3 linked regions of the Lewinella sp. 4G2 genome follow. Each later gene encodes a partner of the first gene's protein in a complex. Links are inferred from orthologs where the notes say so. Each region holds a gene or a part of one and is shown in the gene's direction. Other genes may lie near its edges. The genes, in order: A3850_RS03505, smc and scpB.

Region 1 (8,921 bases):
GCACGCTGGACTGGTTCTTCCCGCCACACTGCGCGTAACTCTGGCCGATGGCCATGTGGACCGTCCCGCCAATCTTCTCGTCGAATAGGATGTTTTTGCTGAAGCGGTCAATGGTGTAATTCGTCCCGATCGCCGCTTCCCCAAAGCGCCGGGTGCCCTCGATCTTAAAGGTCTCATCCAGCACGTCCTGGCCCTCTTCGGCTGTCCAGCTTTCGATGTAGCCATCCTTCACGGTGAGGGTCACGCCACGGACGACCTTCCCGCTATTGATGGCCGGGTAATCGAAGTGGATCTTCCCGTTCACGCTGTCCTCTTCCGGGCTGGTATAGACTTCGCCGGAGGGCATATTCGTTTGTCCGTCGCTGTTGATCCACGTGCGGCCGTTGGTGGTGAAGGTGATGTCCGACCGGTCATTGACGTAGCGGAAGGTGGTACAGCTATTGAGTTTATCGACGACAGTCTGCTGGCGTTCCCGCACGGCTAACCAGGCGCCTTTCGGGTCCGTACTCGTGGCTTTGGTGGCCTGCATCACGAAGTCGGTGTATTCCTCCAAGCTCATACCGGCCTCCTCGGCGAGGGCCGGGCAGGGGTAGACGCAGGAGTTGCGTTTCAGCCCCCCGGGTTCGCCGCGCCGGGCCGTCCGGGCGAAGTACATTTCGTAGTAGGGCTTCACCGCTTCCCGCCGGGCGTTGCGCAATTCCTCGGCCGGTGGTTCCTGCCGCAGGTTGAAGGGCGCCCGGATGTTGATGTAGGCCTCAAAATTCTCCATCGCTTCCCGGAAGAGCACGCCCACGTAACCCGCCTGTTCGGGGCTGGCGTAATCCCTGATGGCAGCGCCACCACCCTCCACGGCAAGGTCGTATTCCAGGTGACCACCGGCTTTCAGGACGGCTTCCTGCAGGGCGCCAATCAGCGGTGCGGCGAGGGTCGTCGTGCTCACGTAGAGGCGTTCGCCGGCCTGTAACTCTACACAGTAGTTTACGAGGAGGTCGGCGTAAGCGGTAAGTTGTTCTTTGGTCATGGTCGTTGTTAGTTGGGTACCCGGGCGTGCGAAACTTACAGTTGAGCGCCCCAACTGAGCGGGCGCTGCCGCAGGTGCAAAGCTCAGGAACGAGAAAAGAGGGATGCCGGTTGTCCAGTTGGATACTGCAAAATAAAAGTGCCCGCCCCACCCTGCGCTGCGCTACGGGTCGGGCGGGCACTCCCGCAGTCCGGAAAGTTCCGGATTAAGCTAAACTAAGGTGATCAAATACCCTGCTGGAAGGTACCGATGATGATCGTCAGCTGCTTACCCGTGAAGTCGAGATCCTCATCGTACATATCCGCGGGGATGTAGATGGTCGTCGCTTCCGTAGCTGCGTCAATGGCATCCTGAACGGAACTGTAGTACTGACCCGTTTCTTCGAGGTAAACGCGTACTTCACCGCCGTTACCACTGACGTTGAAGGTGGCTTCCGCGCCATCGTCCGTGCCTACGGTGACAGTGCCGGTTTTGCCGTTTGCCGTAGCCGGGTCAAAGGTGACGTCGAAGGTAACCGTACCGTTTTCGCCAATCATGCTGGCACTGACATTGCTCACAGTAAAGTCGCTGCTGGAGGACGTTACCATGAGGTTGTTACCCGCCACGTTACCACTGTTCGTGATCGTGTAGGTCTTTACCGGCCGTGGGTCGGCGCTCATCCGGTTGACGGTGCCGAAGTCGGTACCTACCGTAGCGGCGTCCGTGCTCAGGGCGGCGCCCAGGACGGTTACTTCCCGCTCCACGGGGGTGGCGGCGTTATTAGCGTCGTCCGTTGCGGTGAAGGTGAGGGTGTAGGTTCCGGGAGTGGTCACGTCCACGCTACCTGCGGTGGTGGCGGTCAGTCCGGAAGTACAGTTATCAGCGACGGTCGCGCCGGCATCCGTGTAAGGTTGGTTCAGCGGCACGTCCATCATCGCCATCCCGTTGAGGGTGATGACTGGCAGGACGTCGTCCGTTACCACTACGGTTGTGGCGCAGCTAGCCAGGGCAGCCGTTCCTGCTGGTCCGCGGACGTACAGCGTAACGTTCACCCCGTTCGCACCTGCGTCAGCGCAAGAAAAGTCGCGAGAGGTCTGGGTGCCAGCAGCGTCGAAGCTGTAGACGAGGTCATCGCCTAAGCATTCCGTGAGGAGGGGGCCATTTTGGTCTTCGAGGGAAGTCGCTTCGACGGTAATGGTCGTCCCGTCGCCGTCAGAAAGATTGACGCTGACGTCGCCACAAACTACTTCGGCCGTTTCGCAGGTTTCGGCGATATCGACGATGCTGGCACAGCCCGCTGCATTGTTGAAGACGGTTACGCTGCCACCGTTGTCGTTGATAGTAGCCTGCAGGTCGCAGTCAATGGAGCAACAGGCGCTGAAGTTGGTGTTGCCGGAGATGGTGAGGTCGCCGCTGGACAGGGTGAACTCTTCCAGGTCCAGCCCACCAGTCAGGTTGCTGTTGTCAGTAAGTACGAGGCCGCCGGTCGTCACGCCGTCGGAGGGTACGTCTACGGTCGCCAGGGCTGTGTTGCCAGAGAGGGTAAACGGACCACCGACGGTCGCCAGTTTAGGAATCTTTAGCGTGGTGAGCGCAGCGTTATTGTTGAGGGTGATGCCATTGGTGACGCTCGTCAGTTCCGGGAATTCTACCGTGGCCAAGTTGTTGCCCAACGCATTGGGAGAAGTGATCGAGATAGAATTGGCGGAGTTGGCCCGAATGATTGCGCGGGACGCCATTTCGTTCCCCTCCAGCGTGATATTGCCGTTAAAATCCAGCACTCCGGAGTTACCGAGTTGGATATCGTTGCGCGCGAAGTTTTTGATACTAATGTCGCCACCTACGAGTGAGAGGCTGTTGAAGAATACGTTGAAGGGGTTATTTGGCGTCGCATTTTCCAGGATCAGGTCTCCGCCGATGTTGCGCACCAGAAAGAGCTTCAGGGCGTCGGATGCCCCCGTAAAACCAGTGCCAGGACTCGTGATCGATAGGTCTCCAGCAATGTTGACGCCCAAGGTCTGGACGTTATTGTTATTGGAGTTAACGTTCAGATCCCGGAAAAGGGGGTGGTTACCGGAAAGTCTGAAGGAACCAAAATTTAGGATATCGGGAAATTGAATAACTGCTAATTCCGGATTGTCAGCCAGGACGTAGTTACCTACGGTTTGGGTGTTCTGCATGAAGATGCTCCCCAGATTATTGTTGCCACTAATGGTGATATCGCCACAAGTCTGGCAGGTAAACTTCAGACCGGTAGCGGAGGTATGGGTATTATTTGCAAAAGTAGTTGCTCCCGTTTGGGTGCGGAAGTTGATCTCCTGGCCGGCTTCGAAAGGATTATCGGTCAGCGTAAGCGTACCGGTAAGATTTGAGCTGGGGTCATTTCTGGCGAGACGGATGGAGCGCGCAATGTTGTTGAAGAGCATGTTGCCCCCTACGGAAAATAGTTTCTGCATTTCAATCTGGGCCGCCACTTTGCTCTGGTTCGTAAAGGCGACGTTCCCGGTAATGAATTCGATGCCATCGAAGTTAAAGAATGGCCGCGAACCACTGGGGCGGTCGTTGTTAGTTACGGTCAGGTTACCAGTGATCGTGGAATTCGTTTTCCCCTTAAAATTGATCACGTTAAGCTCCGGTTGGCTATCCTGAATGGTAACGTTCTTCGTAGAAGTGATCTGAAAACAGGTGATCTCCCGCAACTTGGCATTACGCTCAACCAGGAAGTCTCCGGAGATCGTATTCAGATTATTCAGAGACAGTTGCGTCAGTTCGGGGTTGTTACTCACCGTAAGGGCGCCGGAAACGTTGAGGTCCCCCAACTGAAGATTATTGGAAAGGAAGGTATTGGTTACCGTGAAGGGGCCGGTGATTTGGTCCAGGTTGAAGAACTTTACGTCCTTTAGGCCACCCGTCCGGCTAGCGTCAATGTTATCCGTCAGGATAAGACGGTCGATGGTGCCATCCAGGTTATTTAGGGAGACCTGCCACTGGCCGTTACCAACGGAGTTCGTGACTTCCACACCGCCTCCGATGGAGGTGACGCTTTCCATCTTTACCTGCGAAAGGCTGCCGGAGGCATCGCGCACGATGAGGTCACCGCCGATGGTCGTCAGATTATCCCAGGAGACGAAGCCCTGATTATCGTTGGTCCAGCCGAGGATGGAGATCGTTCCCGTCACCTCGATCAAGTCCTTAATGTTATTGAGGTCGGAGATGGCACCGCCCGCCATCGGCACGCCACCGTTGAGGGTCAGGTTACCGTCTACCGTGGTGTAGCGGTCGTTGTTGCCATCCACGAAGGCCTGGATGTCGGCGTTGGAGGAAAGAGTAACGTCGCCCGTGAAAGTTTGGGCGGAGAGTTGGCCGGTGCACAAGCACGCTAGCAGACAGACCACGAGGGTGGCCAAAGAGGAAAAACGATGCATGACGACAGTGTCTTGGTTGTTGTTGAAATAGGTAAGCGGCACAAAATAGACGAAAGGAAAGAGCCTGGGAAGGCCAAATACTGTTTTTTCACCATACGTACGGATGCAATCGATTGAAAGCAGGAATTAGTCAACTCAGCCCCTGAATATGGACAAATTGGTGGGGCGAACCGTCCTAATAAACTCCCAACGGGTGAAGCTCACAACAATTCTTGTAGCCACACGGTATACATTTAGGTCCTTACCTTCGGGTTGCTTCCCGGTCCCATTCCTTGGCACCCGCGGCAGCGACACGAAGTTAGTCCCGCACTCAGTCGGGGCGCCCAAAATACCTTGTCAATTACCGGCCAGCACGGCCACAACCAAACCAACCAAACTATGCGCAAGCAACTACTTACCCTCCTGTTGGCCTTCATGGCCCTTGGCCTTACCGCTCAGATCACCACCCCCGCCGCCAGCCCGAAGGCGAAGACGGAAACCGTCATCGGCCTCACCGACGTGCACGTGGAATACAGCCGCCCCGGCGTGAAGGGCCGCAAGATCTTTGCCGCGGACGGCCTCGTGCCCTACGGCGAAGTATGGCGCACCGGCGCTAACGCCGCCACGAAACTGACCGTCAGCGACGACGTCATGATCGGCGGGCAGGAAGTAAAGGCCGGCAGCTACGCCGTGCTCACCAAGCCGATGGCCGCCCAGTGGGAAGTCATGTTTTTCCCCTACGAAAGCGGCAGCTGGAACAGCTACGTGGATAAGATCCCCGCCGCCAAAGTCATGGCCACGAGCATGAAAATGGGCGACGCGAAAGTCGAGAACTTCACCATCATGTTCGACGAGTACACCATGGACGGCGCCAACATGTATATGATGTGGGACCAGACGATGGCCATGCTGCCCATCAAAACCAACGCTATGGAAGCCGTACAGGCCAACATCAAGCGCGTCATGGCCGGCCCGAGCATGAACGACTACTACAACGCCGCCACCTTCACCGCCGAAACCGGCGACAACAAGGCCGCCCTCGAAATGATCACCAAAGCCAACATGATGGCCGGCGACAACGCCCGCTTCTGGATGCTGCGCCGCCAGGGCCTCATCCAGGAAAGCCTCGGCATGAAGTCAGAAGCCAAGAAGAGTTTCGAAATGTCCCTCGCCAAGGCCAAGGAGGCGGGGAATATGGACTACGTGCGGATGAACGAGAAATCGCTCAAGATGCTCTAGAGACGTTAGACTTTAGAAGTTAGATTTTGGACGCTTCATTCGGTTGCTTCGCTTCCTCACTTGGAAAGAGACGTTAGACTTTAGAAGTTAGATTTTAGACGCTTCATTCGGTCGCTTCGCTTCCCTCACTTGGAAAGAGACGTTAGACTTTAGAAGTTAGATTTTGGACGCTTTATTCGGTCGCTTCGCTTCCCTCACTTGGAAAGAGACGTTAGACTTTAGAAGTTAGATTTTAGACGCTTCATTCGGTCGCTTCGCTTCCTCACTTGGGGAGAACGAAAGGGCCGGGTGAAGCGTCTTCTAATTTCCGTAAACTCGCAACTCGATACTTGCCACTCGCCACTCGCCACTCGCAACTCGCAACTTGCAACTCGATACTCGCCACTCCAATACTCAAAAAATGTCCGCCAGCGCCACTATGCCTTACTTCATCAAGCCGTCCGTAAATCTTTCCGCTGCGGAGAAGGAGGCTGCCTACGCGCTCGCTCACCAGCAAATCGTAGCGACGATCGGGGACGAAACGGATGAGACCATCAAGATGGTCACCATCAACTGCCTGCTGAAGACCCATTTGCCCTATTACTACTGGGTCGGTTTCTACCTGAACCGCGGCGACGAAACGCTCACGGTCGGGCCGTATCAGGGTACGCTCGGTTGCCTCTACATCAAGTTTGGCCGCGGGGTTTGTGGCACGGTGGCGCTGTCGCAGGTGCCAAAAATTGTGGGGGATTGCCACGCCCTGGCGCAAGGGACCGAGCACATCGCCTGTGACCCCAACAGCCGTTCGGAGATCGTGCTCCCGGTGATGCGAAAGGATGGATCCCTCCTCGGTGTTTTTGACGTAGACAGCAGTGAGGTGGCGTCTTTTGATGGGGTGGATTTGAGGTGGTTGGAAAGGATACTAACAGTCTTCAGTCTATAGTCTGTAGTCTATAGTGGCTCTGGGCAGTTGACTATAGACTACAGACTATAGACTATCAACGCCCGGCCGCTCCAGGAACCCTCCACTGCGCTTCGCTTGGGTGTAGGGCCGCCTGGAGAGCCTAATTACTATAGACTACAGACTATAGACTCACTACCTTTACTCGCAACGAATAGGAACCCGAAAGCTTAAATCCCCCCACTCCCCCCTTGGCTACCTACCAAATCAAACTCCCCCAATTCGAAGGGCCCTTCGACCTGCTGCTGTTCTTCATTGAGCGGGACGAGCTGGATATCTACGACATCCCCATCAGCCAGGTGACGAACGACTTTCTGGCTTACCTCCACGAGGCGCAGACGATGGATATTGACCTGGCCAGCGAATTCGTTCTCGTGGCCGCTACGCTCTGCCGGATCAAGGCCAAGATGCTCATCCCCCGTAAGCCCGTGGATGAGGAGGGCAACGAAATTGACCCACGCGAAGAGCTCGTCGCCCGGCTACTGGAGTACAAACGGTACAAATCCGTCCTGGACGAGCTTCGCCGCCTGGAGACCGAACGCGGCATGCGTAACTACCGGGGCAACATCACTTCCGAGCTCGCCCAAATTGCCACCCGCGCCCTGGTGGACGTGGAACTCGAATCCGTCACCCTCTTCAAACTCCTGAAGGCCTACGAGCGGATGCTCACGAAGATGGAAGAGGCGGCTAACCGGCCCGTCGTCCACGAGATTGCCCAATTCAGCCACACCATTGAGGAGCAGCAGGAGCGGATCCTGACCATGGTCGGCGGCATCACCTTCGGCAAAAGCCGGCCCAGTTTTACGGATGTCTTTGCGGCCTGCAAGACGAGAATCCACGCCATCGTTACCTTTCTCGGCCTACTCGAATTACTGAATGCGCGAGAGATCACGTTGATTCCCGGGGAGGGGGTGAATAATTTTTGGTTGGGGCTGCCGGGTGGGGAGGAGGAGTGAGTAGTCAGGTAGTACGGTAGTCGGGTAGTAGCATAGTGCGTGACTACCCGACTTCGCTACTACCTGACTACCCGACTACCCGACTAAAACACTAACAGCTATCTCCACCCGGCTCTTCAGAAAAAGCTCCCGATCCAATTCCCCAACGGGCTCAACGTTCACCGCCACGTACCGCACCCGCCCTTCCTGCACCGCGTAGCCGACGAACCAACCGTTGTTGTGGCCGCCGTCAACGGACCAGCCGGTTTTGCCGTAGAGATCGTAGCCATCCCCGTCCGATCTTTTCATGATGGCCTTTAACTCGGAGAGGGTTTCTGGTTGAAGGGGCAGCTTTTCCTCGTGGATTCGGCGTAAGAACTCAATTTGCTCCAGTGGCGTGATCCTGGCAGAGCCCAGTAGCCAGAACAGGTCGATGCTGTCAGCGCTGACCCGGAAATCACCGTAGTCCAGCTTAGCCAGGTAGTGGTTCATGGAGTCGGGGCCGATCCGCCGGGCGAGGCCCTGGTAGCAGGGGACGCAGGAGCGGGCGTAGGCCTGGGCCAAGGTCATATCCTTATTCCAGGATTCGACGTTGCGAGTAGTCCCATCCCACTCAAAAATGGTGTTCCGGTCCTCCAGCAGCCCCATCTCCAGGCCAATGGCGGTGTTCACAATTTTGAAGGTGGAGGCCGGCAAAGCTCCCGCTGTCTTCCAAGCGAAGTCATTGGAAAAAAGACTATCGGTAACGGCGTCGTAGAGCAGGACGCTTCCGATCAAGTCACGGTCGCTGAAGAGGGTGTCCCAATCCGCCATCTCCCGGCGCTCCGTGTAAGTTGGTGGATATTCCCGGTCCAAGGGTTCCCCAACGGAAATACCATAGGCACAAAGGAGGATGGCAAGTACGCAACCGGTAGCTATGAATCTGATCATCTGGATGGCCGAGGGATAATTATCGTTTCTTGGTCCAACAAGAAACGACATTTAACAATCACCATTATGCCCCTCTTCGCTCAGATCGTCATCGCCCTGCTTGCCCTCATCCACGTATACATCTTCTGGATGGAGTCGTTTTCCTGGGAGCGGTCTGGCCCAAAAGCCTTTTCAACCCTCCCGCGTGACCTGTTTCCTAAGACAAAGGCAATGGCCCAGAACCAAGGTGTCTACAATGGTTTCCTGGCGGCTGGCCTGGTCTGGTCCCTACTGATCAGTGATCCAACGTGGGCCGTCAATGTCGCACTCTTCTTCCTGGCCTGCATTGCCGTAGCGGGCGTAGTCGGTGCCCTTACGGTGGACCGGAAGATTGCCTTAATTCAGACGGTACCGGCTCTGGTGGGAGTGGGGAGTTTGTTAGTCGGGTAGTAGCGTAGTCGGGTAGTACTTGGTGGGTAGACCTTAGGCTCTCC
Region 2 (10,728 bases), 2.4 Mb from region 1 along the record:
TAGCGGTAGAGCATCTGCGGAAGTGGTAGGTGTGGATTGTAGCTACCACCATAAAGTGATAAATTGGTGATTGGAAAATAGCTGATGATATGTCCACAACCACCATTGTTTCCAGCTACGCCGCCATCATCTTAATCGGCATCTTCCCAATCCTCTCCGTCATGCTTTGCGCGGCGTTGGCCAACTACTGCGGCTGCCGGGCCGACGAGTCGAAAGTCCACCCCTGTAAATGCCACGGCGTCGAAATCGGCGGGTTTCTCTATACTGCCGGCGTCATGGGCTGGCTGATGCTTGTCACTTTGCCTATCGCGGGCATCTTACTGGTGCTGTTTACGCTGCGGCTGTTGATCTGGGGGTAGGGCAGTTAGCGGTTGTTTAGGCGCTGCCGCAGGTGCAGCGTGATGAGGATGAAAACAAAGTGATGAATCAATAGAAAGCATTCTCTCCGTAGTCTGGACAGACCACGAAGTACTGGCGCGCAACCGAAATTCTTGGCTGTTAAAAGTAGCGTGTTGGCCGTTCCGGTAGGGTTAGAGGCAGCTTGTAGACACAGATAGGCTCTACCTCTCCGTATTTTTCCGCATATTGAAGCCCTAAAACAGCAACGATATGAAAACACAGAACATCGGATTCGTACTGATGATAATTGCCATCGGCTTGATCGGCTTTCAAATTGGAGCCACTGCAAAGCATGAGGATAACAGGTACTTCTACCTTTTACCCATTGCCATGGCATTCTTGCTCACGGGTATGTTTTTATGGATGAGGGTGGCACTGAAGAGCAAAAGTAAAACCAACGACGCTTCGGAAGAGGCTTAGCTTTCCACTGACTTGAGCGAGACGTGCTCTCCGCATTGAAGTAATACTATAGTACAATATGAAAGCCCCGCTCATCCAACGGACGAGCGGGGCTTTACTTGTTTTAGCTGGTTGCTAAGGCTTACTTCACGCTATTCACTACCGCCGTAAACGCAGCTGGGTGGTTCATCGCCAAGTCAGCCAGAACCTTACGGTTCAATGGGTTACCCGCTTGAGCGAGACCGTGCATAAGGCGGCTGTAGGTAGTACCGTTCTGGCGAGCGGCGGCGTTGATACGTACGATCCACAGGCGGCGGAAAGCGCGCTTCTTATTGCGGCGGTCGCGGTAGGCGTAGGTAAGGCCTTTTTCAACGGCGTTCTTGGCTACGGTGTAGACTTTAGAACGTGCACCAAAGTATCCTTTGGCGGCTTTGAGGTAGCGCTTGCGGCGCGCGCGGCTGGCAACCGCATTTACTGAACGTGGCATAAAGCTCTGTTTTTGTGCAGTACGGAGACCGAGTGGTTCTTTTTGGCCCGTACTCTCGTGGAAAATAGAACCCCTCCCTAAGACGCTGGGAAGGATGGAGAAGAGAAACCTCTTCTTACTTACAAAGAAGACGCTTGATTCGCTTCTCGTCCGCCGTAGAAACCATCGCCGCGTCACGCAGACGAAGCTTAGCTTTGTTGGACTTGTTGCGCATCATGTGCGACGTGTAAGCCTGGAAACGCTTCACTTTACCAGATCCGGTAATCTTGAAACGCTTTTTTGCACTACTGTGCGTTTTCATCTTAGGCATAGCACCAAGTTTTAAAATGGAGCGCAAAGGTAATTAATCTCCCGCTGACAAACAAATACAACCCGAGCACTAATCTTTCGATCTCGAAGACTACAGACTAAAAATCCCCGGCCGCTCCAGGAACCTCCCATTGTCGCTGCGCTCGGATGCGAGGCCACCTGGAGAACCTAAGTCGCGTGACTACAGACTAAAGACTAAAGACTATAGACTACAGACTGAAGACTACAGACTGAAGACTGAAGACTACAGACTACAGACTATAGACTCTAAACTCCAGACTACAGACTAAAAATTTACCTTGCACCATGCGCAACCTCCTCCTTACCCTCTTACTCCTTCCAATCGGATGCCTCCAAGCCCAGTGGCAACCCGGGATGCTGGACCGTGGCCTGGACACCATGCACTACCTCGTCCACTTCCCCGAAGGTTACGATCGGGATACCGCCGACTGGCCCGTGATCCTTTTCCTTCACGGAGGTGGCAACAGTGGCTCAGATCTCCAACGGGTACGCGAGTCCGGTTTGCCAAAGGAGATTGATAATGGCCGGAAGGTGCCCGCCATCATCATCGCCCCCCAGAACCGATTCGTGGCTGGTTTTTGGGACCACGTCACCCTAACCCATTTGCTCGACGATTTTATCGCCCACCACCGCGTGGATGAGCACCGCCAGTACATTACCGGGTTCAGCCGCGGCGGATTCGGTGCCTGGATGACGGCCATGCACAACAATGGCAGGTTCGCCGCGCTCGCTCCCGTCTGCGGAGCCGTTCCCCACAGCTATAATGTCTGGATCGATCCTGAACTCCCCATCTGGGTTTTCCACGGTGCGCAGGACCAGTCCATCTACCTCTCCGAATCCGTAGATATGCTGGAGATCCTACAGCGCAAGATGACCGTCAAACCCAAATTCACCGTCTTCGAAAATACCGCCCATAATGCCTGGGATCCAGCGTATGCTACCGACGAGCTTTATGAGTGGATGCTGGCGCAAAAGAAAAGTCTATAGTCTACAGTCTTTAGTCTATAGTAGCACCACTACAGACTGTAGACCAACGAGGCCCGGCCGCTCCTGGAACCCTTCACTGCGCTACGCTTGGGTGAAGGGCCACCTGAAGAATCTAAAGTCCGATGACTGCAAACTACAGACTATAGACTACAGACTGTAGACTAAACAAGACTCTCCACAAAAGCCCGAACCACCCGCAGCCCCATCCCAAAGTCCGTATTATTATTCACGATGATGTCCGCCTTCTCCTTGTAAGGGGATAGGTACTTTTCGTAAGCGGGCAGCACGTGGAATTCGTAGCGGTACAGGACGTCATCCAGTGGGTAATTCCGCTCTACCCGGTCGCGCTTGATGCGGCGGACGACTTTAAGGTTATCCTTGGCGTGGAGGAAGATCCGTAGGTCAATCATCTTCCGTAGTTTCTTGTAGTGGAAGACGAAGAGGCCTTCCACGATGATGACCGGGGCCGGCTTGAAGACCAGCGTTTTCGGCTCAGCTACCTCATTATTAAAGACGTACTCCTGGCGGTGGACGGTCTTTCCTTCCATGAGCAGGGACAAATCCCGCACGAATTCCCGTTTGTAGATGGACCAGGGAATGTCGAAATTTTCGATCCCATTATCGTCCTTGCGCTGCAGGTGGATGGGCTTATAGTAGTCATCCATACTAAGGTAGCAGACCTGATCCTCGTCCAGCCCTTCACGCAGTTGTTTGATGAAGGTGGTCTTGCCCGATCCGGACCCGCCGGTGATGCCAATGATGAAGGGTTTCTGCATGGGCCGTAAGGTAGGAACTAGGTCCGGAAAATGAAGCTATTCACCTTAGCTGCTCGGTAGTCCTATTTACCACCCTTTACTCCGCACCCGCGGCAGCGCCCTAAATATTTAGTGCGTGCACACTTAACCCGAAATTCAGCGCGGATTTCCGGACCGCTAATTACCTTCGCCGTCATGCGCCTACGCCAGCTCGAAATCAAGGGGTTCAAGTCCTTCGCCAACCAGACGATCATCAACTTTGATAAGGACGTGATCGGGGTCGTGGGGCCGAATGGCTCGGGTAAATCGAATATCGTCGACGCAATCCGCTGGGTGCTCGGCGAGCAGAAGGGTAAGGAACTGCGCCTCGATAAGATGAGTTCCGTGATCTTCAACGGCACCAAAAAGAAGAAGGCCGGTAACCTCGCCAGCGTAAGCCTGACCTTCGATAACGACAAAGGGCTGCTGCCCACGGAGTACGGCACGGTACAGATCACCCGGATGCTCTACCGCAATGGCGACAGTGAGTACCGCCTCAACGGCGTGCAGTGCCGGCTGAAGGATATCAGGTCCTTATTACTGGATACCGGGATCGGGTCCAACTCCTACGCGATCATTGCCCTGGGGATGGTGGACGATATCCTGGCCGACAAGGACAACTCCCGCCGCCGCATGTTCGAGCAGGCCGCCGGGGTGAGTAAGTACAAGCAGCGCAAGAAGGAGACACTCAACAAACTCAAGAATACGGAGGGCGACCTGGATCGGGTAGAGGACTTGCTGCACGAGATCAACAATAACCTCGTCAGCCTCGAAAAGCAGGCCAAGCGGGCACGTCGCTACCTGGAGATCAAAGCCCAGTACAAATCCATTAGCCTGCAACTTACTCAGGCCCGGGTGGGTGCCCTGCGCAAACGCTTCGGAGAGCTGAAGGGGCAGATCACCACCGCCGAGGACGACTACCGCAACGTGGACGTAAAGATCCGCCAACTCGAAGCCACCCTTGAATCCGAGAAGGCCAAGCACATCGATAAGGAGAAGGCACTCGGTGAGCGCCAGAAGATGCTCAATGCCCTGGTCAATGAACTCCGCGGCCTGGAGAACGAGAAGAGATTGCTCGCCCAGCGCAAGACCTTCGTGAAGCAACAGAGCGAACAGTTGTACCGGGACATCAGCACGGCCGGTAATCAGTTGACGGATCTTTCGGAGCAGATCACCCGCATGCAAACCCAAATTGGGGAAGAGCGCGTCACGGAAGCCGAACGCAAGCAAGCACTTGATGCCGCCGAGGCCGCCCTAACGGAAATCCGTGAGGGCCACCAGTCCATTAAGGGCCGCCTGGAAGAAGGGCTCAAAGAACAGCAGACCGAGGAACGCAAGATCTTCGAGTTCGAAAAGCAACGGGCCATCAAGGCCAACCAGATCGCCAACTACCGCAGCCAGATCGAACGCAACGAAGGAGAGATGGAAGGCCGCCGGGGCGAAAAGGAAAGCCTCGAAGCCGCCCTCGCCGAACTGGAGGCCGAAGAGAAAACCGCCCTCCAGGAATTGGAGCAACTCGAGCGCGCCGAAACCGAACGCCGGGAACAACTCGACCAGGCCCAGGAGGCCACCGACCGCCTGCAGCGCGAACAACAAAAGATCAACCGTAAGCTGGATCGCTTCCGCAACGAGTTTAAGCTCACTAAGAGCATGATCGATAGCCTGGAGGGCTTCCCCGAATCCATCCGCTTCCTCAGCCAGAGCAAGAAGTGGAACTCGGAAGCGCAACTCCTCAGCGATCTGCTGCTGGTGGAAGAAGACTACCGCGTTGCGATCGAGAATTTCCTCGGGCCACTCCTGAACTACTACGTCGTAAACGATGCCGCCGAAGCGAAGGAAGCCATTGAATTGCTGACCAAGAGCCAGAAGGGAAAGGCCAACTTCTTCCTCCTCGACCAAATTCCCGCACGCAACGGCATCGACCCACCCGCGCCCGCCGGCACTCGCCTGGCCAGTGGGGTAGTAAGCGTGGACGCGAAGTACCGTATACTCATGGACATGCTCCTCGGCTACACGGTGATCTCCGAAAAAGACGAGTTCCCGGAAATGCCACCGGCCAGCGAGGCCCACTACGGCGTCATCACCAAGAGCGGCCGCTTCCAGCACACGGGCATGTCCGTCAAGGGTGGTTCCGTAGGCCTGTTCGAAGGCAAAAAAATTGGCCGCAAGAAAAACCTGGAAGTACTCGAAGGCCAGATCCAACAGGCTGAAACGGAACGCAAGGAGGTCGACAAGTCCTTATATAACGAACGCAACCGCCTCAACGAGCTGCGGCAACGCCGGGTGGATAAGGATATTCAGAACAAGCAGCGCGAACTCAGTCGCCTACAGCAAAAACGCGCCGGCCTCAAGGCACGGGTGGAAAGTTTCGCCAATTACTTCCTCGAAACCCAAACCAAGAACGAGCGGCTCGCCGAGCAAGTGAAGGCTACTACGGACGCCATCAAACTGCTGGAGGTAGACCTGACGGGGGCACAAACAGCCGTGGAAGCACTGCGCGAACAGCTGGCCGGGACGGATGGCAATTACCGCCAACTCAGTGAGCAGCTGACCGAAGCTTCGGGTGCCTACAACCAGCAGAACATCGAGTACATCCGCCAGCAGAATAAGGTCCAGACGCTGGAGCAAGAAGTCCAGTTCCGCCAGAACCGCCTGCAGGAGCTAGGCCGCCAGGAAACCTCCAACAAGGATCAACTGGAGAAACTCGCCAAAGAATCCCGACAATTCGAGGAGCAGGAGCAGACCATCGCCCGCAACCTCGAGCAGATGTACGCCAACCGAACGGACTACCAAACTACCCTGAATTCCGTCGAGCAGGAATACTTCGCTGCTCGCACCCACATCAATAACCTGGAAGACGAGCTTCGCCGGGAGAACCGCCGCCGGCAGGATGGACAGATTCTTGTCAACCAGCTAAAGGAAAAGTTCACGGACGTCAAGTTCAAGATCAACGGTATTGCCGAACGCCTCAAAATTGAATTCGACCTGCAGCTGGAAGCCCTGAATGAGATGGACATCCCCGAGTGGGTAGGTTCGGAAGGTGACCTGGAATTGAAGGTAGATCGCCTCCGCTCCCGCATCGCTAACTACGGCGAGATCAACCCAATGGCCGTCGAGGCCTACGACGAAATGAAGGAGCGCCACGAGACTATTTCGGGGCAGCGCGACGACATTCTCAGCGCCAAACAGACCCTGATCAAAACGATCAAGGAGATCGAGGAGACGGCTACCGTCCAGTTTTTAGAGTCCTTTGAAAAGGTCCGCAATCACTTCATCGAGGTCTTCCGCAGCCTCTTCACGGAGGACGATAATTGTGACCTCATCCTCGAAACGCCGGAGGACCCGCTGGAGTCCAAGATCGAGATCATCGCCAAGCCCAAGGGCAAGCGGCCCACGACCATCAGCCAACTTTCTGGCGGGGAAAAGACGCTTACGGCCACGGCGCTACTCTTTGCGCTCTACCTCCTCAAGCCGGCGCCCTTCTGTATTTTCGACGAGGTGGACGCGCCGCTCGATGATGCCAATATTTCCAAATTCAACCGCATTATCAAGAAATTCTCGAAGGAGAGCCAGTTCATCATCGTCACTCACAACAAGCTCACGATGGAAGCCGTGGACACCATTTATGGCGTTTACACCAACGAGCAGCAGGGTAGTGGGGTGTTGCCCGTCCAGTTTACTGAGCTAGAGGGTAGTTCGGTTTTCTCCGCCGTCTAGTGGTTCTGAGCTATTGGATTCTGGGCGCTGCCGCGGGTGCCAGGTAATGGGGAAGGAAAAATGGGAATCACCGAGTTAATACGATAACGGGAAGCAAATAATAATTCCGCGATTGATTACCGTGACGAATATTGTCCGCAAACGAACATTGAAAGGATGTTTAACCTACCTTAGCGGGGTCTAAACACCTGTCAAATGTTTGGGCCCAGTGTTTTCCTCCAAGTAATCTCATTTTAGAATCCTCTTACATGATGAATTTTTTACCCCAGTGGAGCCGGACGGCTCTCTGCTGCCTGCTGCTTATCGGCGGGCTTCCCCTATTGGCCCAGCCCGCAAATGATTTGTGTGGTGACGCTGTATTGATCGCGCTCGACGTACCTACTGACGGTACGACCGTAGAGTCTACGCAAACGGATGCGCCTACGTGCGACTCTGGTTCAAGCGTCGGCCGTGGTGTATGGTACACCTTCGCCGGTACCGGTGACCAGGTGGTAATCACCGTCGACCTGGTAGGTTGGGATGCTGAGATCAACGTCAGTTCCGGCACGTGTGATGACCTGACGAACATCATTTGCCGCGATTCTGGAAACCCAGAAACAGCTACGATCGACACGGAAGTAGGCACGAACTACTTTGTCTACGTCGCTGACTGGATCACAGGCGAAACACGGACGAACGACGGTGAATTCACCATTACCATCTCCGCTCCTCCAGCCCCAGCCCCGGTGCCCGCCAATGATGAGTGTGATGCTGCGGTTGCGCTTACCGTAAATGCTGACCTTGATTGCGCCGTTTTCACGTCAGGTTCTACTGAGTCTGCTACCGAATCTGCGCAGGGTAACGGCACCTGTGGTGGTACTGCTGACGACGATGTATGGTACAGCTTCGTAGCTACTTCCGAAAGCCATACCATTGAACTCTCTAACGCGTCTGCTACCTTCGGTACGACGAGCACTGATCTCTACCACATTGTGTGGAGCGGTACATGTGACGCTCCCGTACAGGTGCAGTGTAGCGACCCTAATACGTCCAGTCTCTCTGGCCTTACCGTTGGTGATACGTACTTGGTTCAGGTCTACAGTTGGTCTGCGACGGGCAGCATTGCCTTTGATATCTGCGTAGGAACGCCTCCACCGCCCCCCGCTAATGACGAATGTGATGCGGCAGTAGCAGTGACCGTTAACGATGATTTTGAGTGTGGTACCACTACTCCCGGTACCATCACCTCAGCTACCCAATCTCCTCAGGGCAATGGCACGTGCGGCGGTACTGAAGACGATGATGTATGGTTCAGCTTCGTTGCAACCAATGAAGCTCACCGAATCACCCTCGGTGACATTGATGGTTCAACCACAGATCTTTACCACGTTGTGTGGAGCGGCACTTGTGATGCTCCCGTACAGGTAAATTGTAGTGACCCGAATACCAGCAATCTTACTGGCCTGACGGTAGGCGAAACCTACCTGATCCAAGTGTACACCTGGACGGCTACGGCTGGCCAAACGGTAGACTTTACGGTCTGTATTGGTACGCCTCCCCCGCCACCAGCGAACGATGATTGTGTGGACGCTATTGAGCTCAATGTTGAGTTTGAAGGTTTCACTTCTCCGGACACCTTTGATAACATTAGCGATACGCCATCGGACCTGCCCGCCCCTACTTGTGGTGGCACCTTCGGTGATGGTGCCGACGTGTTCTTCACCGTAACGCCCACCAGTGATACCCTCATCGTAGAGGTTGCTGATGGTGGCGACGGTTCTAACGACTTCGCCATGACGGCCTACTCCGGCCCCTGTGATGATGCCACGCAAATCGAATGTGATGATGATGACGGCCCCGGCTCTTTCCCCCGCCTTGAGCTTGGCGGTCTGACGCCCGGTGAGCCCATCCTCCTGCGCGTTTACGAATTTGGTCAGAACGGTGATGGTGCCTTTACCATCTCAGCCTTCGAGCCCGCACCAGCTGCGATTGTCCTCGACTGCCCCACACTCGATACGATCTTCGTAAACAGCGATTGTTCCGCCACTATTGAAGACATCACCGGTGACGTTACCGCGGATGATGACGAAGCTACCTTCACCCAGGATTCCGTTGCTGGCACCATGCTAGCCTTCGACCCCGCTGTGCCTACTGCATTTGACGTAACGGTTACGGCAGTAAGCCCCAACAACCCCGCTCCATCGACTTGTGTCGTCAGCGTAGAAATCATTGACACCATCGCTCCCATTTTAGTCTGCCGTGATGTAACCGTAGACTTGGATGACATGGGCAATAGCACGTTGGATAGCATGATGCTGGCTGATAGCGTGTTCGTAGAAGTGGTAGAAAACTGCGCTGGCGAAGTGCTTGTCGCTCAGGACGGTGACCTAAGCATCAGCTGTGCCTCCAACGGTACCGCTCGGATCACGCTCATCGGCACGGATGCTTCCGGTAACGTTGGAACTTGTATCCAGACCATTACGGTACTGGACACTAGTGAATTCTGCCTCGGCGAACTCGTCCTTGAATGTGGCGAGCCTACCGATTCCATCGCCGTTGGTGATGACTGTATGGTTGCCCTCGAAGATTATACGGGTACCGTCATGACGAACGCCAACAACATCACCCAGGAGCCTGCTGCTGGTGAAATGGTTGGCCTGGGTGATACTACCATTTTGGTTATCGCTACGATTGGTGATCAGATTGATACTTGTACTATCCTGGTTAACGTGGCTGACACTACCGCACCCACCGCCGTGTGTGCTGACCTGGTAATCACGTTGGACGACGACGGCAACGCTGCGGTAGCCGATTCAGCTGCTGCCCTGGGTGCCGGCTCTACGGACAACTGCACCGTCGATGCCCTCACCTTCGCCACTGACGTAATGACCCTTACTTGTGCAGAGGCTGGTGACTCCACGGTTACTGTTACCGTTACCGATGAAAGTGGTAACTCTTCTACCTGTACCTCTGTAATTACCATTGCCGATTCCATCGCTCCGGTCATCACGGTAACGACACCAACCATCACTCTCAGCGACGATGGTGAGGACGAAGTTGACGTAACTGAATTCGCTACGGCCACCGACAACTGTGACCCAGCTCCGGTACTTACGGCCAACCGCTCCCTAACGTTCGGTTGTGGTGATATTGGCGCTCAGACGGTAGTAATCACGGCGACTGACGCTAGTGGTAACACTTCTACCGACAGCGTCGAAGTTATTGTTCTCTTCGAACAGCCCGACCTCGCCTGTATTGCTCGCCTGAACGTCACGCTGAACGACGACTGTGCATTCATCGTAGAACCTAGCCAGGTACTTCGCGGCAATACCAACTGTCTCGATGCATTCGGCTTCGACATCATCGTTATGGACGGAGATACCAGCAACGGCCCCATCGTTGACGGTTGTGGTACTTACGACTACATGATCCGCTCCACTGCTTCCCCGACCATGACGGCTACCGGTTTCGTTGGCGATTACGCCGAGGAGTTCTGGACCATTGAGGAAGGCGCCAACAGCAGCGTTGAATTCACTGAAGAAACCATTACCCTACTGTCACCCGGTGACGTAACGATGGGTGGAACGGACGATGACCCCAGCGTGAGCTACCAATTCATGGAAACGGCTACCGTGA
Region 3 (9,492 bases), on another replicon or contig:
GGGCTGGGTTTTCCAGACGGCGAGGTAGCGTTTCACGGCGGGGTACACTTCGGAGATGAGGTCGCGGTCGCCCGTATTGTGGTAGTAGTGCCAGATGCCGTAGTGGCTCACGCTGGCGAGCATTTGCATGGGGAGTTCCTGGTCCCAACTTCCGGCCGGGACGGGGCTGTAGATCGTCGAATCCTTCCGTTGCCAGTGCATGAGTTCGCGGATGGCCTTGCGGGTGAGGTCGTCACTCCGGCGGTCCAGCGCGTATACGGTTTCGCCGAGTTCGTTCACGACGTCGCCCCACCACTGGGCGCGTTCGCGGTCGGGGCAATCCATGTAGGTATCCCGCATCGTCAGGTAGAGCGTGCGTTGGGCCTTCTTCCAGAGCAGGTCGAGATCGGCGTCACTGCTCTTAAATAGTGGCGTGAATTCGGTAGCGAATCCGCTCTCCCTGTAGGCCAGGTCGAACACCTCGATGCCGGCCGGGAGGACGTACCAAACCTCGTGGCCGTTCATCCAGCCCGGGGTTTCGAAACTCTGTACGCCAGCCTTCGTGTAGTACACCGTTCGCACGTTCGGCGGGCCGCCACCGCGGTAGTTATCGGTCAGGATTTCCAGACGGAGGCCCGCTTCCGGGGCCTTGATGCGGAAGTAGGGCGTCACCTGGGCATTGTAAGGTAGGGCCAGTTTCAGGGTATCGAAGGTCTGCGTGGCGCCACGTTGGTAAGGCGTTTTGTACTGGGCTAGCGGGCCATTCTTCCACTGGGCGATCGGTCGGGTTTCGCCCCGGTGGCCGGGCAGTTCAATTTGGCGCTGACGCTGGTGCGAAGTAAGTGGGAAGGGCCGTTCAGCCGGGGGAAAGGGGTGGACCTCCAAACTCCGGACCCGCGGCCAGGCAGAGTCGTCATAATCCGGAACCTTCCAGAAGTCGTCGTACTTCGTCGCGTCGAAAGCGATGTTGGATTCCGGCAGCCGGTAATTGGGCCGCGGTGGCCCCGTCTCCCCGAAAGCCGGGTGGATGATCCCCCGCCACTCCGCCGACGACTGAATGGCGGATGGCCCGTCCAACCAAAAACCGGGGAAGCCGCTGGACTGATGGGAAAAGCTCTGCTTCCCGAAGTACCACAGCAGAATCCCAATGGTATTCTCCCCCTCCAACAAATGGGCGGCTAAATCGAAAGTATCAACGTAATACGCATTAAGGTAGGGCCCCCGCTTAAGGCCTCCCTCCCGGACGACGAGTTTACCGTTGACGTACAACCAGTACTTGGAATCCGCCGCAATTTTAATGGGGTACTCCGCCATTTCCGCCGCACTGACGCTGAAGTCGTGGCGAAAGGCCTGCCACAGATTTGGCGAATCCTCCGCGGCCCGGGCGGCGATCCACGTCTGGGCGGTCAGGGATGGAAGGAAACTCAGCAAGCAGCCAAAGAGGAAAAGTAAACGCATGGCCCTAATGTAAGCGATTGGCGGGGTAGGAAGGCGTAGAACGGTAGGGCTACTGCCCGTGGTCTCCGTCAAAACTGATCCAGTGGCAAATCTTCCGGTGGCGGGGGACGCAACATCCGTTTGACCGCCGCGTAGCCGAAGACGGCCACGATGATAATGGCGGTACCGACGTAGAAGGTGGGCTCCAACTCTTCGGCATCGTTCAACAGGAAGTAGGCCAGCAGGATCCCGTACACTGCCTCCAGGTTGACCGTCAGGTTGGCCGCGAAGGCGGAAAGGGAACGGAGGGCCTTGAGGAATAACCAATTGGTAAAAATGGTGCAGAGCAGGGCGAGGGCCACCAGCCAAAACCAGTCCGTAGCGGAAGGCCAGAACTGCCCGCCGTAGAAGGGTAAGAGGGGGGTGAGGAAGAGCGTCCCCGCTCCCAATTCAAGGAAGACGATTTGTAGCGGTTCGGCGCGTTCGACGTACTTCTTATTGTAGGAGGTGAAGACCGCCACGAGTAGGGCCGAAACCAGCCCGACGATCACGCCGGTGGTCATTGATGGGTCCACCCCGTCGGCGATCAGGTAGATGCCCGGCAGGATGAGGAGGCCGACGGATGTTTCGTACCAGTTGAATTTCCGCCTCACGATCCACGGTTCAACGAGGCTGGAGAACAGGGAAGTCGTCGCCAGGCAGATGAGTCCGACGGAAGCGTTGGCCAGTTTTATGGCTCCGTAGAACGTCACCCAGTGCAAGACCACCAGGACCCCCAAACCCGTGAATATCAGCACCTGCTTTCGACCGAGGTCACGCACCAGGTTGGCGACTCCTACGAAAGGAGCCAGGGCAACGGAAGTAATCAGTACCCTCCACCACACCAGCGTCAGCGCCGAAAGGTTAATGATGTCTCCGATAATACCGGTCGCCCCCCAGAGTAGGACGGCCAGGTGCAACATCGCGTAGGCGTTGGTGACGTTGGGAGGAGTGGATTTGATGGGGCCTAATTGAATAAATAATCAAAGTGCACTCCCACGGGGAACCGCCAAGGAGCAACGCAAAGATCAAAAAAGAAAAGCAGGGCCAAAAGTGGCTTCGAGGAGTTGGGGAACTGCCTACAAACGCGCACTTGGCGCCACCTCGTGCCCGACAAATTCCCCGGCAGCATATTTAAAGGTCGCCGTAACGCCGATCATCGCCGCGTTATCGGTGCAGTACTGGATGGCGGGGACGAAGGTCTCCCACCCTTCCCGTTCCCCGAGCTCGGTGAGGCCTTGGCGGAGGGCACTATTGGCACTGACGCCCCCGGCCAGGGCTACGCGCGTCAAACCCGTTTGGGCCACGGCAAGCTGGACCTTCCGCAACAGAACGGACACGATGACGTGCTGGATGGAAGCACAGATATCGGGCAGGTTTTCCTTCACGAACTGGGGATCAGTCTTCAATTTCTTTTGCAACGTGTACAGCACGCTGGTTTTGAGGCCGCTGAAGGAAAAGTCCAACCCTCCGGGATCGGGCTCGGCGAAGGGGATGGAAGGTTCCCCCTCCCCGGCCAGTTTATCGATCTGGGGGCCGGCGGGATAGTCGAGGCCCAGCATCTTTCCCGTCTTATCAAAGGCCTCCCCGGCGGCATCGTCGACCGTCCGGCCAATGACCTCCTGGTCCATGGCCGACCGTACGACCACTAATTGGGTATGTCCTCCGGAAACCGTCAGGCACAAAAAGGGGAAGGCCGGCTTGGGGTCCTCCGCAAAGTGAGCCAGGACGTGAGCTTTCATGTGGTCCACCTCGATGAGAGGCAGGTCCCGCGCCAAGGCAAAGGCCTTCGCAAAACTGACGCCGACCATGAGGGAACCGATCAGTCCGGGGCCCCGGGTGAAGGCGACTGCATCTACCAAATCGGGAGTAACGCCAGCCCGTTCGAGGGCGACGGCCACCGTAGGCACGATGTTCCGCTGGTGAGCGCGGCTGGCGTGCTCCGGCACCACCCCCCCGTACTCCACGTGAATGGCCTGGGTAGCGGTGACGTTGGATAGCACTTCCCCATCACGGACAATGGCCGCGGAAGTATCGTCGCAGCTGGATTCGAGGGCTAGGATAGTGGGCATGTGGCGAAGGTAGTTTATAGTCTGTAGTCTACAGTCTGTAGTCTGTAGTCTGTAGTCTGTAGTCTGTAGTCTGTAGTCTGTAGTCTTTAGTCGGGGCCACTATAGACTACAGACTATAGACTCTAACGCGCAGCCTTCGTCTAATGAATTGGGTAGTTCGTAGATAAACCAGGCATTTTACACCCTCCCAAATAACCTCACTTCCCCGCTGCGCGTTACTACTCTGTATGCGCAAGAAAATCACCAAGTACGTCAAGCAACAGCTAAAAGACTCGATCATGAATCCGAACAGCAATACGGACAAGAACCGCCACGCCGAAACTGTCATCCGAAACCACGTGATCTGGAGCATGGGGGCCAGTTACATCATCCCCCTTCCAATTGCGGACGTGTTTGCCGTCTCAGCCCTGCAGCTCGACATGATCCGCCAACTCTGCCGGGTATACGATATTGACTTTGCGGAAACCCAGGGTAAGGCGATCGTCTCTTCCCTGACGACTTCCACGATGGCGAGAGCCGGCGCGCGAAGCCTGATCAAGGTGATTCCTGGCATTGGCACCGTCGTTGGTGGCATTACTACGGCCATCATTAACGGCGCGAGTACTTACGCTTTGGGTGAGGTCTTCAAGCAGCACTTTGCCCACGGTGGTACCTTCCTGGATTTTGATACCGACCGCTTAAAGAAGCTTTACAAAGAGAGCTTCGAGAAAGGCAAAAAAGTAGCCAAGGACTGGAAGGAAGAAGAAGCCACCGCTACGGCTACGCCTCCCCCCACGCCGGGCACCAACCCTACCCCACCCCCGACGCAAACGGCCGTTCCCGACCCTCACGCCCCCACCTTCGCCGGTACGGACGCGCCCCAGGCTACCGCAGCCACCACACTGGTGGAAGACCCAACCGCCCCCGGTCCCGCGCCCATCAATGATGAGGCCATCCGGAAGATCAAGGAACTGGCGGAGATGAAGGCGCAGAACATCATTACGGAAGAGGAATTCCAGGTGATGAAGAAGCGGATCTTGAGTTAGGAAGTTGCGAGTTTCGAGTTGCAAGTAGCGAGTATATAAGTTGCAAGTATCGAGTCGCGAGTTGCGAGAACTCGACACTTGCAACTTGCAACTTGCTACTCGAAACTATCTTTGCGCGATGCAGTACCTCGCCCAACACATCGAGTCCCTCATCTTTGCCGCCCCCGCCCCGATTTCGCTGGAGGAATTGCAGGACGTCCTGACCGAAAACTTCGGCGTCCGCTTCGCGCAGAAGGTGATGCTGGAAGCCCTCGACGAGTTGGCCAAACGCTACGATTCCGACGCCCACAGTTTTGAAATCGTGGAGGTAGCGGGTGGTTACCGCTTCATGTCCAAAGGTGCCTACCACGAAACGATCGGTACCCACCTGCGGATGCAGAGCAAGAAGAAGTTGAGCCGTTCCGCGCTGGAATCCTTGAGCATCATTGCTTACAAGCAGCCCGTCACCAAATCCGAATTAGAAAAGATCCGGGGGGTGAGTTGCGATTATGCCGTGCAGAAACTGCTGGAGAAAGAGCTCATCACCATCCTTGGCCGTGCCGATTCCGTCGGGAAGCCACTGCTCTATGGCGTTACGAACCGGTTTTTGGATTACTTCGGCATCAAGTCCATTGCGGATTTGCCGACGCCGAAGGACTTTTCGATGCCGGAGAGTGAGATTGGGGAGGTAGTGGAATAGTTGGGTAGTTGGGTAGTCGGGTAGTCGGGTAGTATCGTAGTCAGGCACTACCCGACTAAGTACTACCCGACCAACAACTCAACCCACAGGCCAACCATACCGTTTCCTCCAAAACGCCCCACCCCATGGCCGAAACCCTCACCAACCGCGTCGCCGCCTCCGGTCTCATCACCCTCAAGCTGGAGGAATACTGGCCCACCGCCGGCTTTGCCACGTTTGACCTCAAGGACTATCTCTTTATGGGGCTCATCCTGAAGGAGAAGGATTTTCGGGCGGCGGTGAAGGAGCACGACTTCAGCCAGTACGCCGGGAAGACCTTGTTGGTCTTTTGTTCGGCGGATGCCATCATCCCCAACTGGGCCTACATGCTGGTGGCGGCTGCTGCGGCGCCCTTTGCGGCGGATATTTACCAGGGCACCGAAGAGGCGTACTTACGGCAGCATTTCCGGGGGGTAATCCAGCAATTAAATGTCGCCGACTTTGCCGATAAGCGGGTCGTTATTAAGGGGTGTGGCGACCGGGCGGTGCCGGCTTCGGCCTACCTGGACGTCACCAAACACCTGCAACCCCACGTGAAATCGTTGATGTTCGGGGAGCCGTGTTCGACCGTCCCCGTTTTCAAAAAGCCGCGGAAGAAGTAGCGGGTCGTTTTTGCGCTGCTTAGGGTGGCCCACCGAGGCCCGGGCGCGTCCTTTATACTCATAGTTAAGTAGTATCTTGCCGTTCGCCGCGCCGGTTTTCTGGTGGGTGGCCATGATCCCTTAACCCGCTCCTTTATGCGTTTACACCGCTTATTGCCCTTCTGTTTTGCCCTGGTTTTCGCCACCGGCCTGCGCGCGCAGGACAATCTTTACACCCTCCACGACATGGCGCCACTCTGGCTGAACGCCGCTAATACGGGCGCTTTCGCAGGTTCCGTGCGAGTGGGTGGGATCTACCGCGGGCAATGGTACAGCATCAACGGAATTCAGTCACCGACGGCCTATTTGGATGCGCCATTACCATTCGCGCTGCGTAAGCAGGACTGGATTGGTGTAGGACTAAGCCTGGTGAACAGTAAGCAACCCTTTAACGGGATGAATGATACGGATGAGAGCCCCGTCAACGCGGACATCACCGAGAACTTCTTTGGTTTCAGTGCGGCCTATCATTTGAGTCTGGATAAGAAGCGGACCAACATCCTGACGCTCGGCGCCCAGTACGGTTCCATTTCCTACGGCGGGGAATTTGCGGGCGTCCTCGATCAGGAGGGTAACATCGCCAGTGCACCCGGCTTCCAAACGGAGGGTTTCAACGAGTTCCAGCCGACTGGTAACAATATGGGCAGCGGCGGCAGCGGCCAGGGCAACAACAACCGCAGCGTTAATGATCTCAACGTTGGCCTCAAGCTGAAGCTCCTCCTCGATAAGAAGAAGGAAAACGTCTTTGAAGGTGGCGTCACCATGCTCCACCTGACCAGCCCCGAGCGGCGGCCCATTTTCATGCGGGAAGGCGTCACCAACCCGCCTGATTCGATGGGGATGAACCCGATTAACCCCGGCAATGGACCGCGGGAGCTAAGGGAACGCAAACCGGCCATCCACGCCCACGCGCGCTTGGACCTGGAGATGAGCGAGAAGTGGCGCCTCCAGCCGACGGCCGTCTTCCTGCAATCCAGCCGGTCCAGTTTCGTGAGTGCCCAGGTTTGGGGGCAGCGGAATTTGCGTAAGGACCTGGACCTTCGCCTCGGCGTGGGTTACCGGACGGGCGATGCGGCTCAATTACTGTTCGGGTTAGACTTTGAACAGATCAAGACGGCCATCAGCTACGACCTGACGGTAAACTCCAACTCCCGGCAAGTGACCAACTACCAGGGAGCTTTTGAGATCTCGGCCCAGTACATCTTCAACATCTACAAGAAACCGGAGGTCGTCCCGACCATCCTTTGCCCGGATATTTAGGCTCATCTTTCGCCTGAGTGCGTAGTCCCTCAGCTTTAAGCTTGGCCCCAATGTCGGCCGGCGGGGGATTTTACCTACTTGCCTGGCACCTGCGGCAGCGCCCGCTGCGTTATACATTTCCCGTTGCTACTCGGTTATCTACTTACGAATATGAGATATTTCTTTTCCGCCCTGCTGTTGCTTTCCGGAATCTGCGCCGCCGAACTGGCCGCCCAGCCCCTGGCCGGCACCTCCAACGTGGAACAACTGCAACTGGCGGCAGACTCCGCCTACGCCAACCAGAACTGGTACGTTGCCCTGGAGAACTACGACAAACTCTACGACGAAACGGACGACGACGCCATCATCCCCATCAAGGCGCTCATCAATCTGAAACTGCGCGACATCGCTTCGGCCACGCGCGGCTACAAACAGGTGTTTAGGCGCATGGAAGCCAGCGACACGACCTACAACGAACACCGTTTCTACTACGGACAGGCATTGAAAATGGACGGGCAGTACGACGACGCGCGGACCTACTTCGAAACCTTCCTGATGCACAACACCGACGAGCGAATGGCTGAATTCGCCAACCTCGAACTCGAAGGCATCCGCCTCTACCGCGACGCCCCGCAGGAGACGAGTGAAGTAGCCCTGGAAATCCTGGGCAAAAGCGTGAACGGCGCCTTCAGCGAGTACTCCCCCGTGCTGACGGCCGATGGCAATACGCTGTACTACTCCACCTGGAAAAGCAGCAGCGAAGTGGTGCAGGACGGCGAAGAAGACAGCTACAGCCGCATCTTCCGCTCCACTAAAAGCGAAAAGGGGGAATGGGGCAAACCCGAAGCCCTCGGCAAGGAAGTGAACCGCCCCGGCGTGCAAACCGCCAACCCCGCCCTGAGCATCGACGGCCGCCGGATGTACTTCAACCGCCTGCGGATGGAGAGTAATCGCATCGCCGAGGCCAAGATCTACGTCAGCGACGTGGAGGACGATGGCTGGAAGAGCGGCAACCCTGTCGGGGGCATCAACAGCAATAAACACCTCGCCCTGCAACCCGCCGCCGGTGAGCTGTTTGGTAAGGAAGTCATCTTCTTCGTCTCCGATATGGACGGCGGCTTCGGTGGCCTGGATATTTACTACGCTACCTACGAAGGCGAAGGCCGTTTCGGCAACCCCATCAATCTGGGGGAAGAAATCAATACGATCGGTGACGACATCACGCCGTTTTACTTCGACGGTACGCTGTATTGGTCCACCGACGGCCGGCCCACGATGGGTGGTAAGGACCTTTTCTTCAGCGCCTGGACCGGTAATAGCTGGACAAAGCCCGAGAACATGGGCACGGGCTTCAACAGTACCGTAGATGATAAATCTTTAAGTGTATACGGCGATGGCCTCATTGGTTTCATGACCTCCAACCGCGAAGGCGGCCGGTCAGTGAAGAGCAAGACTTGCTGTGACGATATCTATGGCTTCCAGGTAGCGGAGATCTTTGCGGACCTGGTGGTCGGCGTTTTCAACGAAGCCAAAGAGCCACTGACGGTAGGCCAGGTGAAACTCCAACCCACCCGGAACGGCAGCGACGATGGCCTCGGCCAGCAAAAGACCCGCGACGACGGAAACCGCTACGACTTCGGTTTGGAGTTGGAGACCGAGTACTCCGTAACGGCGACCTCTCAGGGCTACTTCCCCGAAACCGTGGAGATCAACACGCTGGGGCTGACGGAATCCAAAGAGATCCAGCACATCTTCTTCCTGAAGCGCGACCCCTCTCAACCCCTCCCGGGTGAAGAAGGCGACGGCAGCGGTGATGGTGATGGCAATGGTGACGGTAGCGGCACCCCCGTATTCGATACCATTCAGATCGAAGAGGCCGTTGTGCTGGAAAATATCCTGTACGACCTTGACAAATCCGACATCCTACCCGAAGCGGAGGGTGACCTGCGGCAATTGGTGCAGATCATGGAACAGTACCCGGACATGATCATCGAACTGAGCTCCCACACCGATACGCGCGGCCCGGACGATTATAACCAGGACCTCAGTAAGCGGCGGAGCGCCAGTGCGCGGAAGTGGCTCATCATTCAGGGCAACATTGCCGGCCCGCGGATCAAGACCAAAGGTTACGGAGAGACCCAACCCCAGGTCGTAAGCGCCCGCCTAGCGGAGCGGACTGGATTCCTCGCGGAAGGGGACGTCATCACCGATGCCCTCATTGCTAGCCTGGCCACCGAAGAACAGAAAGAGCTGGCCCACCGGCTGAATCGCCGGACGGAGTTCAAGGTGCTGGAAGGCCCGGACAACATCATTATCCGCCGCGACGTCATTGAGCGCCGTCT

What was found.
Region 2: the proteins of A3850_RS03505 (region 1) and smc are in contact, whole or in part, in a crystal structure (PDB 3ZGX), measured with the Bacillus subtilis proteins. The link is inferred for Lewinella sp. 4G2 from one-to-one orthologs.
Region 3: A3850_RS03505 (region 1) and scpB share a complex: the UniProt entries of both Bacillus subtilis proteins name them as parts of the cohesin-like complex. The link is inferred for Lewinella sp. 4G2 from one-to-one orthologs.

What each region holds. Positions count from the first base shown.
Region 1 is NZ_LVWJ02000014.1:479,525-488,445, forward strand. Bases 5,711-8,656 are described here. They hold A3850_RS03505 (ScpA family protein), read left to right. Parts: upstream 5,711-6,774; coding sequence 6,775-7,539; downstream 7,540-8,656. Other genes in these bases: A3850_RS03500 (GAF domain-containing protein), read left to right, coding at 6,044-6,565; A3850_RS03510 (penicillin-binding transpeptidase domain-containing protein), read right to left, coding at 7,615-8,448; A3850_RS03515 (DUF1304 domain-containing protein), read left to right, coding at 8,515-8,656. Outside these bases: A3850_RS03485 (aminopeptidase), read right to left, coding at 1-1,021; A3850_RS03490 (immunoglobulin-like domain-containing protein), read right to left, coding at 1,246-4,425; A3850_RS03495 (DUF2911 domain-containing protein), read left to right, coding at 4,804-5,643; more of A3850_RS03515, read left to right, coding at 8,657-8,877. UniProt on the Bacillus subtilis protein: Participates in chromosomal partition during cell division. May act via the formation of a condensin-like complex containing Smc and ScpB that pull DNA away from mid-cell into both cell halves.
Region 2 is NZ_LVWJ02000014.1:2,898,321-2,909,048, forward strand. Bases 3,187-7,313 are described here. They hold smc (chromosome segregation protein SMC), read left to right. Parts: upstream 3,187-3,552; coding sequence 3,553-7,113; downstream 7,114-7,313. Other genes in these bases: A3850_RS12115 (uridine kinase), read right to left, coding at 3,187-3,378. Also shown: A3850_RS12085 (T9SS type A sorting domain-containing protein), read left to right, coding at 1-29; A3850_RS12090 (hypothetical protein), read left to right, coding at 90-359; A3850_RS12095 (hypothetical protein), read left to right, coding at 610-819; rplT (50S ribosomal protein L20), read right to left, coding at 941-1,285; rpmI (50S ribosomal protein L35), read right to left, coding at 1,401-1,595; A3850_RS12110 (alpha/beta hydrolase-fold protein), read left to right, coding at 1,901-2,602; more of A3850_RS12115, read right to left, coding at 2,764-3,186; A3850_RS12125 (T9SS type A sorting domain-containing protein), read left to right, coding at 7,362-10,728. UniProt on the Bacillus subtilis protein: Required for chromosome condensation and partitioning.
Region 3 is NZ_LVWJ02000019.1:407,654-417,145, forward strand. Bases 3,560-6,450 are described here. They hold scpB (SMC-Scp complex subunit ScpB), read left to right. Parts: upstream 3,560-4,670; coding sequence 4,671-5,231; downstream 5,232-6,450. Other genes in these bases: A3850_RS18705 (DUF697 domain-containing protein), read left to right, coding at 3,755-4,552; A3850_RS18715 (DUF2480 family protein), read left to right, coding at 5,357-5,872; A3850_RS18720 (type IX secretion system membrane protein PorP/SprF), read left to right, coding at 6,008-6,450. Outside these bases: A3850_RS18690 (alpha-L-rhamnosidase C-terminal domain-containing protein), read right to left, coding at 1-1,437; A3850_RS18695 (DMT family transporter), read right to left, coding at 1,506-2,378; tRNA (adenosine(37)-N6)-threonylcarbamoyltransferase complex transferase subunit TsaD, read right to left, coding at 2,535-3,527; more of A3850_RS18720, read left to right, coding at 6,451-7,171; A3850_RS18725 (OmpA family protein), read left to right, coding at 7,322-9,492. UniProt on the Bacillus subtilis protein: Participates in chromosomal partition during cell division. May act via the formation of a condensin-like complex containing Smc and ScpA that pull DNA away from mid-cell into both cell halves.